Regions from separate parts of the Sodalis sp. RH22 genome, predicted to be linked through region 2. Evidence: predicted binding sites of a transcription regulator. Region 2 holds the regulator's gene; each other region holds the start of a gene.
The links. Region 2 encodes LexA, which represses DNA repair genes until DNA is damaged. Its sites were predicted from a motif close to TNCTGTATGTACATACAGNA; they were not measured.
Positions count from the first base shown of each region.

Region 1: ACL2XN_RS17135 (YebG family protein) is a predicted target of LexA. The motif match lies at 3,951-3,970, and genes of this name have one in related genera.
Region 3: sulA (SOS-induced cell division inhibitor SulA) is a predicted target of LexA. The motif match lies at 2,461-2,480, and genes of this name have one in related genera.

Region 1 covers NZ_CP178731.1:3,769,950-3,775,662, reverse strand. Annotated here, with positions in the region: gene ACL2XN_RS17160 (MFS transporter) at 1-340, shown strand, start outside; gene ACL2XN_RS17155 (mandelate racemase/muconate lactonizing enzyme family protein) at 343-1,446, shown strand; gene ACL2XN_RS17150 (SDR family oxidoreductase) at 1,475-2,302, shown strand; gene ACL2XN_RS17145 (dihydrodipicolinate synthase family protein) at 2,296-3,207, shown strand; gene ACL2XN_RS17140 (GlcG/HbpS family heme-binding protein) at 3,197-3,631, shown strand; gene ACL2XN_RS17135 (YebG family protein) at 3,983-4,321, shown strand; gene ACL2XN_RS17130 (LysE family translocator) at 4,560-5,177, opposite strand; gene ACL2XN_RS17125 (mechanosensitive ion channel family protein) at 5,630-5,713, opposite strand, start outside.
Region 2 covers NZ_CP178731.1:3,593,636-3,599,348, reverse strand. Annotated here, with positions in the region: gene ubiA (4-hydroxybenzoate octaprenyltransferase) at 1-175, shown strand, start outside; gene plsB (glycerol-3-phosphate 1-O-acyltransferase PlsB) at 223-2,682, opposite strand; gene ACL2XN_RS16345 (diacylglycerol kinase) at 2,808-3,176, shown strand; gene lexA (transcriptional repressor LexA) at 3,297-3,905, shown strand; gene ACL2XN_RS16335 (CsbD family protein) at 4,311-4,520, shown strand; gene zur (zinc uptake transcriptional repressor Zur) at 4,742-5,251, opposite strand; gene rcsA (transcriptional regulator RcsA) at 5,417-5,713, opposite strand, start outside.
Region 3 covers NZ_CP178731.1:2,054,343-2,060,055, forward strand. Annotated here, with positions in the region: gene yccS (YccS family putative transporter) at 1-1,641, shown strand, start outside; gene ACL2XN_RS09380 (TfoX/Sxy family DNA transformation protein) at 1,685-2,290, opposite strand; gene sulA (SOS-induced cell division inhibitor SulA) at 2,500-3,006, shown strand; gene ompA (porin OmpA) at 3,358-4,440, shown strand; gene matP (macrodomain Ter protein MatP) at 4,511-4,966, opposite strand; gene ACL2XN_RS09400 (AAA family ATPase) at 5,176-5,713, shown strand, end outside.

The DNA.
Region 1 (5,713 bases), 180 kb from region 2:
CTGGGATTCGGAAAGCGGCATGACCGTGGTATCGCTGGTGGCCAAACCGAAATACCGCGGCGTGGCATCCGGCATCGGCTATACCATCGTAAAAATCACCGCGTTCCTGACCACCCTGGTCTTCCCGCCGCTGTTTGACACCCTGGGCGTGCCGCTGGCCTCATCGCTTATCGCCATCGCGCCGTTCCTGGCTTTTCTGGCCGCGACATTCCTGCTGCCCGAAGTCTTCGGCCATGTCGCCGGCGACAATGAATATGAAAATGATGTGCAAGACACTTCCCACGGGATGTCGGGATTCACGCATCCGGAATTGTTGAACGGACTAAAGAAAGAGGACTGATCATGACTATCACCAAAATGCCGGTAATTGAAAATATCGAACTGATGACGGCGCGCGTACCGCTGCCGGAAGGACCCTGGGGCGACCAGATCCACCACGTCACCGATATTGAGGTGGCCATCGTCGATGTGCATGGCTCCAACGGACTGGTGGGCACCGGCTTCAGCCACACTTCCGGCTGGTGCGGCGCCACCATTTCGGCCTTGATCAAGGAAATCATCCCGGATGTTATCGGACAGCGCTTGTCGCCGCGCGCGCTCTGGGATCGCAGTTACAAATATATTCACGATGTCGGCGGCGCCGGCGTCACCACCCATGCGCTTTCCGCCCTGGATATCGCCTACTGGGATTTGCTGGGCAAAACGCTGAATGTGCCTCTCATCGACTTGCTCGGACGGGTGCGCGATCGCGTGCCGTTGTATGGCAGCGGCATCAACCTGCACATGTCGGTGGAGGAGGTGATCGAACAGGTGCGCCGCTGGAAATCGAAGGGGTACCTCGCGGCCAAGGTCAAGGTGGGTAAACCCGACCTGGAAGAGGATGTCGAGCGCTTAATCAAAATCCAGGAAGCCGTGCCGGGATTCCCTCTGGCGGTGGATGCCAATCAGGGATGGAATTTCCCCCAAGCCCTGCGGGCATTCAAGCTGTTTGATCCGTTGAACCTGCTGTGGATTGAGGAGCCGCTGCCGTCGGACAATATCGCCGGCCATAAACAGCTGCGCGAGAGGACCAGCACGCCGATTGCCCTGGGCGAGAATGTCTATAATCTCAGCCAGTTCAGCCAATATATCGACAACGGTTCCGTGGATTTTGTCCAGGCCGACCTGGGGCGCGTCGGCGGTATCACCGGATACCTGGATGTCGCGACGGTCGCCCGCGCGCATAACCTGCCGATGACGCCGCATTTCGTCCTGGAACTGAGCGCCAGCCTGCTGGCCGCGGTGCCCAATGTGTCCTATGCGGAAGTCACCGACGGCGGACGCTGGAAAGATCTGCGCATCGTATTATCCGCCGGCGAGGAGGTGGACGGGTACTACGTTCCCAGCGAGCGGGCCGGTCACGGCATCATTTTGGACAGAGACTATTTGCATGCCCACAAAATATAACGTCATCACTCGATAGCAGGAGATGCATATGGAAGATACCTTATTTTCCGTCAAAGATAAGATTATCGTCGTGACCGGCGGCCTGGGGCAACTGGGCGCCCAATATGTCAAGGAGCTGCATAAACGGCAGGCCAGGGTGGCGGTTTTCGCGCAGAACATCGCTGAAGAACGGCTGCTGAAGGTGTTCGGCGAGCAGCGGGAATCCCCGCGCCTGGCGTTTTATCAGGTTGATATCACCGACAGCGGCAGTATCAATCGTGCGCTGGATGATATCGAGCGGCAATGGGGCGTACCAGACGGGCTGGTGAATAATGCCGGCATCGATACCCAGCCCAGCGCGCCGCCGGAGGTCTCCGGCCCCTTTGAGCAGTTCCCCGTGGACGTCTTCCGTAAAGTGGTGGAGGTCAACCTGGTGGGCACATTTCTGGCGACCCAGCAGGTAGGCGCCAGGATGAAAGCGGCGGGGAAAAAGGGATCCATCATCAATGTCGGATCGATCTACGGCGTGGTGTCGCCGGTGCAGGATATCTACAGCTACAAAAAAGAGGATACCGGCGTGCCCTTCATCAAGCCGGTCGCCTATTCCGCGGCCAAATCGGGACTGTACAATTTTACCCGTTATTGCGCCACCTACTGGGGCCGGGACGGTATCCGGGTCAATACGCTGACCATCTCCGGCGTGGCGCGACCGGATCAGGATCCGCGGTTCCAGAAAAATTATATCGCCCGCATGCCCATCGGCCGCATGGCCAATGAAGATGAATATAACGGCACTATCGTGTTTCTCCTTTCCGACGCGTCAGTGTATATGACCGGCGCCAATGTGGTGGTGGACGGAGGATGGACGGCATGGTAAAGCGCGGCGGGTGGGATAAATACCGGGGGGTCATTTCAGCGCTGGTCACACCGATGCATGAGGATGAATCCGTCAATTACGATGTGCTGGCGAAGGTGGTGGAACATCAGCTCGAGCGCGGAGTGGAGGGATTTTATTGCTGCGGATCTTCCGGGGAGGGCCCGCTCCTGGGCATGGAGGAACGGGCACAGCTGCTGCGCGTCCTGGCGGCGCAGGTGAAAGGCCGGGTGCCGGTGATCTCCCATGTCGGTACGGTGAGGACCGCTGACGCGGTCTCTCTGGCCCGGCAGGCGGAACAGGATGGCGCCGACGCGGTATCGCTGGTGCCCCCTTATTATTACAAATTCTCCAAAAAAGAGATCATCGCGTATTACCGGCGGGTGCTTGCGGCCATATCGCTGCCGGTGATTGTCTATAATATCCCGCAATTCACTTCGGTTGAACTTGACGAGGAAACCGCCGACGCGTTATTAACCGATGAACAGGTGCTGGGGGTGAAGCATACCTCGCACAACCTCTATTCCCTGGAGCGCATGGCGGCAAAATATCCCGGCAAGGTTTTTTTCAACGGCTTTGATGAGATCTACCTGTCGGCGCTATCGGCCGGCGCGACCGCCACCATCGGCACCACGGTCAATCTGCAGCCCGAGCGGTTTTTGGCCATTCGCGACTTATTCCGGCGGGGCGAGCTCAACCGGGCGCGGGAAATCCAGCTGCAGATTAACAATGCCGTCGAATTTATGGTGGCGCGGGGGATCTTTCAGTCGGCGAAGTATATGACGGGCCTTGGCCTGGAGGACCTCGGGCCGGTGCGGGAGCCGTTCGTTCCCTTGACGGACCGGCAAAAACACGAGCTGGGCGTGCTCAATGACACTATCCGGGAGGGTATCGCGCATGGCCAATGAACCTGCCGGCCTTGCCGCGCGTTATATCCTGCAGGATAAGGTGGCTATCGGTAAAGTCGCCGAAATCATCGCCTCGGCTTCGCTGGATCCCGCCACCACTGGGCTGGCGGTGGCCGTGGTGGGCGTTCACGGCGAATTGGCGGCCTTTGGCGCCCATCACTCCTGTCCGCCTTTGCCGCGGCTGTTGGCGCAACGTAAAGCCTATACTGCGCTGATGCTCAGGCGCAGTACCCGTCTGGTGTCGGAGGAGGTGAAAAACGGTTCCCTGGATATGCGCATGCTCAATGACGCCGCCTTATTGCCAATGCCCGGCGGCGTGCCGATCGTGATAAACGGCGCCCTGGTGGGCGCAATCGGCATAAGCGGCTTGCCGGCGGAAAAGGATATCGCGCTGGCGGACCACTGGGCGCGGCAGTTCGGTTGATACGGCGCGGATGTCAAGACGGCACGCAAGGCTATGTACCTGACCCAGCAAGACATCGCGCTCAAAACCGGGATAATAAAGCAGCACGTTTCCACCAGCGTTACGGTTTCGCCGTTTCACCTGCCCGGGAGCAGCAGTTGCCGTTATTGCGCAAAGATGCGCGTAAGTTGCTGCTGGTTGAGTATTCCAGCGGCAGATAAATCACATAGCGGCTTGCATGGCTCCCGGCATGAGACCAGCAAGACTTGTTTAATGGGAATGGATTACAGCACATACAGCCGTTGAAAGTGTGGTGGACGATGAGCGACACTTGCTGATATACTGGCTATAATTACAGTATTGGAGGCGGTTATGGCTATTGAAACAAAATATGTGGTCGTCAGAAAGGGTGAAGAGAAAATGACATTTGCCAGTAAGAAAGAAGCGGAGGCCTACGACAAGATGCTCGATATGGCTGAAGCGTTCAGCGACTGGTTGTTGACCAGTGGGATGCCGTTGGATGAACCGCAGGCTGAAAAGCTGGGTCTTTATTTGGCCGAGCATAAAGACGACGTCCAGCATATACTGCGCACCAGCAAATTGCCGGAAGCCATCGGCGCTCAGGCTCCCGCAGATGAATCGGAAAGCATGGAAACCGATGGTAATGCTGATGCCGGCACAAAAAAAATCAGAGCGGTAAAAGCAGCCTGATCCCCTGCGGGAAGTACCCCAATACAGAACAGCGCCGTGAGTGATAACGCCTTGCGGTGTAGCGGGATTTTTTCATCGGCCTCACCTCCGTCAACGGCATGGATTTATCATGCCGGATTTCCAGTTCTGGGTGGAGCAGAATATTGGGGTAGGGCCATGCCCGGTGCCGCTCCGGTTAAAGATGCATTTTATAACGTTGCTTTACTGGTTAAGCTGCTGCAGGGATAATTTTGGCTGATTAATTAATAATCTGCCTGATCCCTAACAGTATGATCAACCCGCCGCAAAGCCTATCAATGACTTTTTTGGCCCGCTGATAGGCGGAAGAAATGCGTGGTTGAGAAAGGGTGATGGCAACCGCTCCGTACCAGAGTGATGCAATGATGCCGACAACGCTGAGCATGGCGATAAAGGTGCCCGCAGAAACATGCGCCGGAGCGGCAGTAGAGAATATGGCGGCGTAAAAAGCCATGGATTTCGGATTACCGATATTAGTCATCACGCCCTGAACAAAGGATTGGCGGAAATGACCTGGCAATACGGCATTTTCGTTCGCAACGGGTTGGCTTCCCGCATTGAGGATAAGGCGTAAGCCAAACCACAGCAGATATCCTGCCCCTAATATTTTCACAATCAGCGCAACCCAAGGGAATGCGGCAAATAGCAAACCGATTCCGCCGATAGCGCAACTTGCCCATAATAGGTTGACCACCACAATGCCAGCAACCAGCGCAAGGGCGGCCGAGCGCGTGGAAGCGACCGCTTTATGCACCACGGCGACAAAGTTTGGCCCGGGTATCACCACGCCAGCGAGATAAATCAGCAGCACGGTAAGAACCGCATGTGTATCGATCATGTGTTTTCCTTATAACTCGCTGACGTTAAATCAGTTTAAACTCACCAATAAATCATTGGCTTCCCATTATGCCGGGAGCAGGCCAGCAGTTCGATAACTTTGGTTTAACTCATCAAACAAGCTGAGATCGGGCCGACTCCTGGCTATTTTCACCGCTTCGGGTAGCTCATTGTCTTTAGCGGCCATCCATATAGCTGCCCAGACACATGCGATTATCACTCTACAGCGAACGGCGAAAGATGTCCGGATATTGGCGCAGGCCGTTTAATGGGTCCTGCGGTTCGCCTCACATAGCCTGCAGGTCAGCCGCAAAGCCTCATTAAGCAGGGAATAAAGCGAAGTTGACCAGCTGCTTTGAGCGAGGAGCGGAAGCTCAGTTGTCCTGGTGCTCACGCAGCACGCTTAAAGTATCTGTACGTTCCACGGTATACAGAAAAAATGAAAACGATTAACTACTGATCTTTCGGACGATCAAACACCGAATCGGTCAGTGTAGCCCTCACGTGAGGAAGGCTCTGCGGATAATTTTGCTGAAT
Region 2 (5,713 bases):
GGTGATGTTCTATACGTCCCTGGCGCTGGCGGGGGCGTTATTTGTCTATCAGCAAAAACTGATCGCGCGGCGGGAACGGGATGCCTGTTTTAAAGCTTTTTTAAACAATAACCTGGTGGGCATGCTGATTTTTATCGGTATTGCCCTGAGTTTTTTCGGCCAGGGCCGTTTATAGCAGCGCGGTAAAGACGGGCGATGCGTCGGCATACGCCCGTTGCTTTCTTACACCGTGGACGGGGAGGCGTCTTCCGGCGTTGCGGCCAGCAGGCTGGCGCTGTTAATGGTCAGCTGTACCTCCGGCGTCATCAGTTCGCTCAGGATTTCGCTCATCTCATTGACCTTCTCGCCGATGGCATCGCCGGTGTCGCTAATATAATGTTCATCCCGCAGCGTCGCCACCAGGGTGGAGAATACCGCTTTATCAAAAAACTCCGGCGCGTTGATGCCATGCAACACCGAAAGTCGCTGGGCCATAATCCGGCTTTCCTTCTCCAATGTGCCGCGATTGATCCGGGGATTAAAACGCAGCAATGAAAAGGTAATGGCATACCGTTGCAATGTCTCGCGCACGCCCGCCGCCAGCAGTTGCAAGGTAAATGATTGCGGAGGGTTCAAGAACAACCGCCCCTCGCGCTCGGCAATCAGCTCCTGGCGCGACAGTTCCCCGATGAGCGCGTCGATGACCGGGCCGAGCTGCGACGTCTCGTAGCGCATGAACAGCTCGGCTTTCATCAGTGGGTAAAGCAAATCGATACGGCGTGCCAGCTGCGCGCGATCGATGCCGGGATGGCCGATAATGATACTGGCGACCAACGCGGGCAGGATAAACAGATGCTGGATATTATTGCGGTAATAGGTCATCAGTACCGCCTGCTCGCGGGACAGGTAGATGATATCGCCAATGGTATCCTGCTCGACGCTGAATTTGTTCATCGCCAGGGCATGCTCCAACAGGTCCTGCGCCGTGGTGTCCGGCACCGTGACGTCATCGGCGTAGGGCACATTGCGCATCAGTTCCAGATAGCAGGCCAACTGCTGCAAAAGCTGCTCGCGGGTTAACGAACGCTGGCGGGAGGCCAGCAACACCGTGGAACACAGGTTGATGGCGTTTGCCGCCGCGGCGTTATTAATGCGCACCATGATTTTCGCGGCGATGTCATCCACCGCCGGCGCCAGCCAGCCGGGACGCTGGGCTTCGATGGGGTCGATGGAATCACGCCAGTGCGGTACCTGCTGGTTAAGATAGGCGCTTAACGACAGCGGCTCGCCAAAATTGACATAACCCTGTCCCAGGTTGCGTAACTTACGTAAACCGCGCACCATCTGCACAAAGCCTTCTTTTTCCTTGGTGGCGCCCCGTAATTCCTTGGCGTAGGTCGCCACTTCCATAACATGTTCATAGCCGACATAGATGGGCACCAGCGTAATAGGCCGGTTGCCGCCGCGCAGCATTGCCTGGATGGTCATGGTCAATGTGCCGGTCTTGGGATCGAGCAGGCGCCCGGTACGCGACCGCCCGCCTTCCATAAAATATTCCACCGAATAACCCCGGGTAAATAACTCACCCAGATATTCGCGGAATATGGTGGAGTAAAGTTTATTGCCCTTGAAGGTACGCCGGATAAAAAACGCGCCCAGCCGACGAAAAATCGGACCCGCCGGCCAGAAGTTCAGGTTAATGCCGGCGGCGATATGCGGCGGCACCAGCCCCTGATGATACAGGACATAGGACAGCAGCAGATAATCCATATGGCTGCGGTGACAGGGCACATAGACAATCTCATGGCCGTCCTCGGCCAGTTGCCGGACGCGTTCGGCATTGCGCACGTGCAGGCCCTGGTATAGCCGGTTCCAGGTCCAGCTTAATACCCGATCCGACAAGCGCACGGCTTCATAGGAAAAATCCGCCGCAATTTCTTCCATCAGCTCGATGGCGTTTTGCTGCGCTTTATCAGTCGAGATTTTTTTGGCGCGGGCTTCGTCCTCCACGGCTTTTTCAATCGCCTTGGACGCCAGCAGCTTATTGAATAAATCCTGGCGGACAGGCAGCCGCGGCCCCACAGCCACCAGGCGTTGGCGGGCAAAATGAATCATGGCGACGCGTGCCAGCTTCTGCGCGATGGTTTTATCGGTGCCATGCTCGGTCGCCATATAGCGCATGGACAGCGGACGGGAAAAACGCACAAAGCTGTCGCGCCCCAACCACAAGACGGCGATAAACTTCTGGAAACCATTGAGGAGGCGCAACTGGGGCGCCGGCTGGTTCTGCTGCGCTTCACGGCCGGGCGATCGTCCGAACATAACGGATACCGGCACCATCTGGACATCAAGCTGCGGATTATTGCGATGTAAATCCAGATAATCGTGAAACAGCTTCACGGATTCCAGTTTTTCGGAAAAATAGCGAAAAATACGGGGGCCATCGTGGATAAAGACGTAGCGCGGCAAGACGACGCCGTCGATCTCCAGTGGTATCAGCGGATCGGACAACCCAAGTTGCAGACATTGCGCGCGCAGGGTGAGCAGGTCCGTCTTGGAGTTATAGGGCAAAACATACATCATTGGCCGCAGCGGGTCCAAGCCGGCTTCTTGCCGGGGATTGGCGGGAATGGCTTTACTCCGCACCAGTAGCCTGAGCGGTAAATTCAACAACGTATAATAAATAGTACGCCAGCCTGACATATCTTCGTGAAGCCTCTTGTTAGCATTGCGCCACAAGAATACCAGAAACCGCGCGACAGATCTGTGGTGATGCGAACGAGAAGAAACGGTAATATAGGCACAATTTTTCTTTAGCGCGCAAAATTATGGCAAACCAAACCAACGGACTTCGGCGCATCTTTAACGCCATGGGCTATTCCATAAAAGGATATCGCGCCGCCTGGCGGCATGAAGCCGCTTTTCGCCAGGAAGTGGTGGTTGCCGTGGTGGCGATTGCCCTTGCCTGTTACCTGGAGCCAGAACCCGTGGCGCGGATTTTATTGATCGGTTCGGTATGGCTGGTGCTGATCGTTGAGATCGTGAATAGTGCTATTGAAGCGGTGGTGGATCGCATCGGGCCGGAGCTGCATCCACTTTCTGGCCGGGCGAAGGACCTGGGCTCGGCGGCGGTGACCCTGGCCATTGTTTTGGCGCTGTTCGTGTGGATAACGCTGTTATGGCGGTATATTCCTTAAAATGGCCGGCGCGGCCGGTCGTCGGCAGGGTTTTATCACATTTTGCAACGCTTGTGGTTTTCAATTGCTGCGGACCTGTATATACTCACAGAAAGACTGTATAAACAAACAGGGGACGGAATGAAAGCATTAACCGCCAGACAACAAGAGGTATTTGACCTCATCCGCGATCATCTTGCGCAAACCGGCATGCCGCCGACCCGGGCGGAAATCGCGCATCGTCTGGGATTTAAATCCCCTAACGCCGCCGAAGAGCACCTTAAGGCGCTGGCGCGCAAGGGCGCCATTGAAATCGTTTCCGGCGCCTCGCGCGGCATCCGGTTATTGATAGAAGAAGAAACCGGCCTGCCGCTGATCGGCCGCGTGGCCGCCGGAGAACCCCTGCTGGCCGAACAGCATATCGAAAGCCATTACCAGATCGATCCCGATCTGTTTAAGCCCCACGCGGATTTCCTGCTGCGTGTCAGCGGCATGTCCATGAAGGATATCGGCATCATGGACGGCGATCTGCTGGCGGTGCATAAAACCCAGGATGCCCATAATGGTCAGGTCGTGGTGGCGCGAATCAATGACGAGGTCACGGTAAAACGCCTGAAAAGACACGGTAACATCGTTGAGTTGCTACCGGAAAACAGCGAGTTTTCGCCCATTATTGTCGATTTGCGCGAGCAGGAAATGTCCATCGAAGGTTTAGCGGTCGGCGTTATCCGCAACGGCAACTGGATTTAACTCACGGTGCTCCATGGCATCCTGAATATCCCTTATCCCGCGTCAGCGAGAATTTTATGGCGGATAACCGGCGACGCGGAATGCGGGTTCGCCGCCATAAAAGTGCCGCGGCGCGTCCGCTGCCGCTAGCGGTATTTATATTTAGTTACAATTAGCGGTGTACGGGCTGATACCTTCTACCTACTGTTTTATTTCACCTTATAGCCCATACGGCGTTTATAACCCTGCCAATATGGTCTAATCATCTGCTGAATAAACCTTATGCCAAATCCCCTGCTATACTTTAGACATAGGGTTAACTTATGACATGCAGGTTTTGGGACGCAATACGTGTCCTCGCTATGCGCTAACAAAACCTGGAGTGGCAGATGTTGACTGAGAAACCGATAACCAAGGAGAACTCCGATGAACAAAGATGAAGCCAGCGGTAATTGGAAACAGTTCAAAGGTAAAATGAAAGAACAATGGGGTAAGCTTACTGACGATGATCTGACGGTAGTTGAAGGTAAACGCGATCAGTTAATCGGTAAGATCCAGGAACGTTACGGTTACGGCAAAGAAGCCGCGGAAACGGAAGTAAAGGACTGGGAAACACGTAACAAATATCGTTGGTAATGATTTTTGGAAATCATGACTAATGCATATTCACTGTGCGGTTATGGCTTCCTTAAGTGTTCCTACCCAAAGGTACAAGGACGTACCACCTATTTTATATGATCCTATCAGCATTCCCCTGTTTTGCCGCCTCTCCAATGTATTAACCAAACGCGTTATCTCACTTCAGCCATAATAAACGTCATTTGCTCCCGGGTTCTTGTAAAAGCCAAAATGGGACGCTAGCGTTTCTTTATCGCTACGCTATGATCGTGTCCGCAGTCCTGGGGATTGTCACAAGCTTGCACTTCGGCGCATAAGGTACAAAATCCGTGTGCCTCGACGACATTATGGCGCATGGCGAAACCCGTGGCTTGCGCCATTTTTTGCAAAATATCTTCAATGCCTTCGGTTGATTGTTCAGTCACCTGGCCGCAGCGATCGCAGATAAAGAAGGCGGAGGTGTGACTGGGCTGCTCAAAATGGTGGCAAAGAACAAAGCTGTTAGTGGATTCCACTCTATGGATAAAACCTTGTTCCAGAAGGAAATCCAGCGCGCGGTAAATTGTCGGCGGCTTTGCCTGCGGTTCCGTCGCCCGCAGCAGATCAAGCAGGTCGTAAGCACTGATCGCGCCATCCTGCTGTGTCATCAGGCGCAACACTTCAAGTCGCTGTGGCGTCAGGCGCACGTTGCGTTGCTCACATAATTGTTCAGCCTGGCTGAGCAATTGAGACTGATCGGTGGTATTCATAGCGTTTCCCCCACTGCTGATTTCCGCCCTCTATCTTATCATGAAGGCGGAAAAACGCCGAATATTGGCGTGTTTTAACCCATATTGTCACCGGCAAAAGGGTGAGGGGACGGGGATCGGGGGCAGGTTTCTTTAGCTGTGGCGTTCGAACGGAGCCGCTGGTTTTCAGCAAACGGGATAACGGATATTGATACTATCTGTGACGCTGTTGGCAATAGCAATTAAATGGTATATCACCTGTTTATTACTGGCCTTGGTTTTCCGCTTAATATTTATTTTGTGAGAAGAAAGCGTTTTTTCTTTAATGTGCAATTGGGTACAGATATACATGGTGTCATAACCTGACATCCACATGGTTAAAATTTCTACTTCGGTCTTGCTAAAACGCAGCGGAGAGAACCCGATGGCGGAATCGTCATTGCGCCAGGCTTTGGTGTCCATAAAGTAACGGATTATCATTAA
Region 3 (5,713 bases), 1.5 Mb from region 2:
CTGCTGTTTCCCATCCGGCCATTGCAGGATAACCTGGCCCGTTGTTATAGCCACCTGGCGCACTATCTTGATGCCAAGGCCAACCTGTTCGACCCGGATACCGAAGACGACGACGACGACGCGCTTATCGAGGTGGCGATGGCGAACGGCAATCTGGTGCAGGCGCTGAATCAAACCAAAGCGTCGCTGCTGACCCGGCTGCGCGGCGATCGCGGCCAGCGCGGCACCCGCCGTACGCTGCATTATTATTTTGTGGCCCAGGATATTCATGAACGGGCCAGTTCGTCCCATGTGCAATACCGGCAATTGCGCGAACAGCTGCGTTACAGCGACGTGCTATTCCGCTTCCAGCGGCTGCTGGCGATGCAGGCGCGCGCCTGCGAAGCCCTATCACAATCGATCCTGCTGCACCAGACCTACCAGCACGACAGCCGTTTCGAACGCGCCTTCAGTCATCTGGATGCCGCTATCGGCCGTGTCGTGGCGCCCAGCCAGATAAAAGCGCTGAAACATCTGCTGAACAACCTGCGCGCTATCGACGCGCAGTTGTCCACCATTGAGTCGGAACAGGCGGTTGCCCGCAACAGCCCGGAAGAGAACAATCTGGCCGACGATAAGCTGACCGGCTGGAGCGATATCCGCATGCGCATCAGCCGCAACCTGAGCCCGGACTCGGCGCTGTTTCGCCATGCCGTGCGCATGTCGCTGGTGCTGTGCGTCGGTTATGCCTTTATCCAGCTCAGCGGGATGCGTTACGGCTATTGGATCCTGCTGACCAGCCTGTTCGTCTGCCAACCCAACTACCAGGCGACGCGTCGCCGGCTGGCGTTAAGGATAATCGGCACGCTGGCGGGTATCCTTATCGGCCTGCCGATCCTCTATTTTGTCCCGTCCATCGAAGGTCAACTGATCCTGATCGTGGTCAGCGGTACGCTGTTTTTTGCCTTTCGCAACGTGCAATATGCCCAGGCGACCATGTTTATCACCCTGCTGGTGATGCTGTGTTTTAACCTGCTGGGCGAGGGATTCGATGTGGCGGTGCCGCGGGTGTTCGACACCTTTGTCGGCTGCGCCATCGCCTGGGCCGCGGTCAGCTTTATCTGGCCGGACTGGCGTTTTCGCCGCCTGCCGGTGGTGGTGAACAACAGCCTCGCGGCCAACTGCCGCTACCTTGACGCCATTCTGGTGCAGTATCATCAGGGCAGGGATAACCGCCTGGAATACCGCGTAGCGCGGCGGGATGCCCATAACCGCGACGCGGAGCTGGCCTCGGTGGTATCCAATATGGCGGCGGAGCCGAGAACCCGCAGCGAGCTGCTGGAGTCGGCGTTTCGCCTGTTGTGCCTGAATCACACCCTGCTGAGCTACATCTCGACGCTTGGCGCGCACCGGGAGCGCATTGTTGACCCGGCGCTGATGGCGGTGCTGGACGATGCCGTCTGTTATGTGGACGACGCGCTGCAATGCCAGGAGCATTTCGCGCAGCGGGTGGAACAGGAACGGGAACGGCTTATCGCGCGCATCCAGCGGCTGTTGCCGGACCCGGAAGCCAGGGAACAGCTGGTTTTGCAGCAAATCAGCCTGTTGCTTGATTTGCTGCCGGAACTGATTGAGCGTAAACAGCACATAGAAAAACAGTGATAGCGCCGCATGCCGCCGCCGGGCGGCATGCATTAACCGGCTGCTAGCGGCAGGGGAGCCGTGAAAACCAGTCCAGAAGCTCGCTGCGCTGGACCTGGGGCAACGCGGCATAGTGGCGCCCGGACAATGCCCCTTCCAGCGCGAGCAGCACGGTGACGCCCAGGTTCCGCTTGATTTTACGCAGTTTCAAATAGCTGCTTTTGGCGCCGTAATAGCGCAAGGCATCGATATCCCTGATACCGGCCTTCCATAACAGGCGCTCGATACCCTGCCCGATATTGGGCAAATCCTTTAACCGCAAGCTGGCCGCCTTGATGCGCGTTTCCTGCCTGGCCTCGTCGATGGCGCGGCGCGCCAGGTCCAGCAGCGTGTGTACGTCTTCCCACAGGCGTTCATCGACGTGATAATAGTTAAGCGCCACCGGCAGGCCCCGTTTGGTATAAATCAGCCGGCTCATTCCCTGCCCGAGGTAGATATGCTCGCTTTGCCGGGTGCCGCGCAGGTACAGTTCGCCGTCCAGAATCAGGCCGAACATGATTTTATCGGCGGCGATGCTGTACCCGCCGAACTGTGAACGGGTGGAAATATCACCCAAGGGAGAAAAGCAGTTTTTAGCCTGTGCAATGCGGCATTTATGTAGTACTTCCATGAACTTCTCCTTGTTGTGGACCGCGAGATTCCTTACTCAAAATTCGCAACAGCCCATAAAAATACGGTATTTTCCCAGCGGTTTTCAACTTAATCTCGGCGCGACGATCATTAAGTGGCAATTCTGCGAAGGTCATTAAATTTTTGATTGATTTTCGCGCCAAACCTCTATACTGTGTTTTTATACAGTGACACAGGGGCGGACACAAAATGCAGACTCAATACCATGCCAATTCTTCTCGGACGCAGCCAAGCCAGGGTGAACAGCCGATCGACAGCACGACGGCCCGTCCGGAGCAGGGTTTTATCAGCGAAGTGGTTTATTTCGAGGATCAGCCGGTTGTGGGGAATATTCTGTTGCCGTTGCTGCGTCTGCTGGGCACGCAGTCGCGCTGGCTGCTCTGGCTTACGTCGTCTCGCAGATTGAGCCGCCCCTGGCTTGAACAGTCGGGCCTGCCCCTGGAAAAAATGGTGCAGTTGCGCCATCGCACCGCGTTCGATACCGTCGCCGCCATGGAGAAAGCACTCTGGACGGGGAATTACAGCGTCATTTTGGGCTGGTTTCCGACGGAATTGACGGCGGATGAGAAAATTCGCCTGCGTGACGCAGCGCAGCATGGCGGCACTTATGGGTTCATCATGTACCCGCAAAATGAGGTTTGCCGGAAATCTGGACAGTTTTCAGGCTTAAAGATTCATTCTACTTTGTATCATTAAGTAAATTTAAGATTAATCTCATTAGGGGCGTCGCATCTTGTGATTTCCGCCCCTGTAACTCAGAACAATCCAGTATATACGCGGTTCCCCGCCCGCAACGGCGCCTAAAGCGATATCACTTTTTTCGTCCCTATCATCAATAAAGCCTATATGAAACGCTGTTTTTTATTAGCGGCTTACTACATCTTACTTGTAAGTTTCCTACTTCGTTGTAGACTTTAATTCGCCAGGGCTGCTCTATAACGCCTTTTAAGGGCGATGTACAAACCCAGAGCATGGACACTGGCAATGGAATATTTAAATTAGCTTTAAGAGCTCATTGCCTATTTGGATGATAACGAGGCGCAAAAAATGAAAAAGACAGCTATCGCACTTGCAGTGGCACTGGCGGGTTTCGCGACCGTAGCGCAAGCCGCTCCGAAAGACAACACCTGGTACACCGGTGGTAAACTGGGCTGGTCCCAGTATCACGATACCGGGTTCTACGGTAACGGTTATGACAGCCGCATCGGCAATGGCCCAACCCGCAACGATCAAATCGGCGCAGGTGCTTTTGTTGGTTACCAGGCTAACCCTTACTTAGGGTTTGAACTGGGTTATGACTGGCTGGGTCGTATGGCCTATAAAGGCAGCGTTGATAACGGTGCATTTAAAGCCCAGGGCATTCAGTTGACCACTAAACTGAGCTACCCGCTTAACGATGACCTGGATATCTATACCCGTCTGGGTGGTATGGTATGGCGTGCTGACTCCAAAGCTAACTATGCTAATGGAGCCGGTGGTCGTCTGAGCGACAACGACACTGGCGTTTCTCCGTTGGCGGCTGCAGGTCTTGAATACGCAGTAACCAAAAACTGGGCAACCCGTCTGGAATACCAGTGGACCAACAATATCGGTGATGCCGGTACCGTTGGCGCCCGTCCTGACAATGCTCTCGTGAGCGTAGGTGTTTCCTACCGTTTCGGTCAAGATGAAGTTGCCGCTCCTGCACCGGCTCCTGCCGCTGCACCGGCTCCTGTTGTCCAGACCAAACACTTTACCCTGCGTTCCGACGTGCTGTTCGGCTTCAACAAATCTCAGTTGAAACCTGAAGGCCAGCAGGCTCTGGATCAGCTGTATTCCCAGCTGAGCTCGATGGATCCTAAAGACGGTTCTGTTGTCGTTCTGGGCTATACCGACCGTATCGGTTCTGAACAATACAACCAGAAACTGTCTCAGGCTCGTGCGCAAAGCGTAGTGACCTACCTGGTATCCAAGGGTATCCCTTCCGACAAGATTTCCGCACGTGGCATGGGCGAATCTAACCCCGTCACCGGCAATACTTGCGATAACGTGAAACCGCGTGCAGCATTGATCAACTGCCTGGCACCGGATCGTCGCGTAGAAATCGAAGTGAAAGGTATCAAAGAAGTGGTAACACAGCCGCAGGCTTAAGTGTTGTCAGCTTCATAAAAAAACCCCGCCTGGCGGGGTTTTTTATTGTCCGTCCCACCCTATTTCCCCGCTAGCCCTCTTCACCCAGGATGGCTTTCAAATCTTCTTTCAGGGAAGACATCTGCGTGGCGTATTTCTCTTTACGCTCGGCATCTTCCAGCAGGTTAACAATGGTTTCCGAGAGGGTTTTACCCCGCCGCTGCGCCAGGGCCGCCAACCGTTGCCATACCAGGTATTCCAGGTCGATGGATTTTTTGCGCGTGTGCTGATGCTCGGCGTTGAAATGACGTTTGCGTCTTGCCCGTATCGTCTGCTTCATCCGGTTGTCGAGCGCAGGATTCATATTCTCCCGGATCCAGAGAACGATGTTGTCCGGTTGATGCTCATAAAGCATCAAGGTGGCGACCGCTTCCTCCGCCGCGCTATTTTCTTCATGCCGGGTGATTCGTTCACCTTCACGATGTTTTTTTACCAGATAGGTCCATTTCCATCCGGTTTCCAGATTTTCAAGCTGCTGGTATTTCATATATCGCCCACCCGTGACCGTGTAACGTTAGACCGATAATAGCAGTTCCGCGCGTAAAATTTCTAACATTCGTTTCATTCCGCCTATTTTTTAATCATACACGGCGACAAGTTTCCCTGAATCGCCGATGAATGCAAGATGCGTGAGACTCGGAGAGGGGAATTCTTGTATAATCCCCGTTTCCCTGTTTAGCGACGTTACCGATTACCTTGACCATTAAACAATTAGAATGGAAATATTTAATTCCCGAGCTTTCGCCTTTCGAAGCGGTGTTTGCCCAACCCTCCCAGCCACTGCCAGCACCCATGGATGTGCTGCAGCCTCGTTTGATGGACGGCCTGACGCAATTTTGCCACTCCCGCTCGCCGAGCCGTTTTCTGCTGCTTACCGCGCAGGAAGATGAGGAATATTTCCAGTTAATCACCGAGACGGTTAAACAGCTGCTGCCCCAGGGCGAAAGCGTTATCGGCAGCCGGTATGTCATTACGGGTAATGGCGTGACAGTGCAGCCCGCTACCCGGCGCGACGATAATTTTGCCGGGCGCGCCAGGGGGCTGTACCAGCCCTGGATTGAACATGAGCAGTTATTCGGCTGCGTCAGGTGCTACCGCGACGTACTTGATCTGCAGCCGGGCAAGATGCATGAAGCCAATGGCGGGGTGCTGGTGCTGGGCGCCAAGGCCCTGGCCAGCCAGCCGTTAATGTGGCTGCGTCTCAAGCAGATGATATTGCAGCAGCGTTTCGACT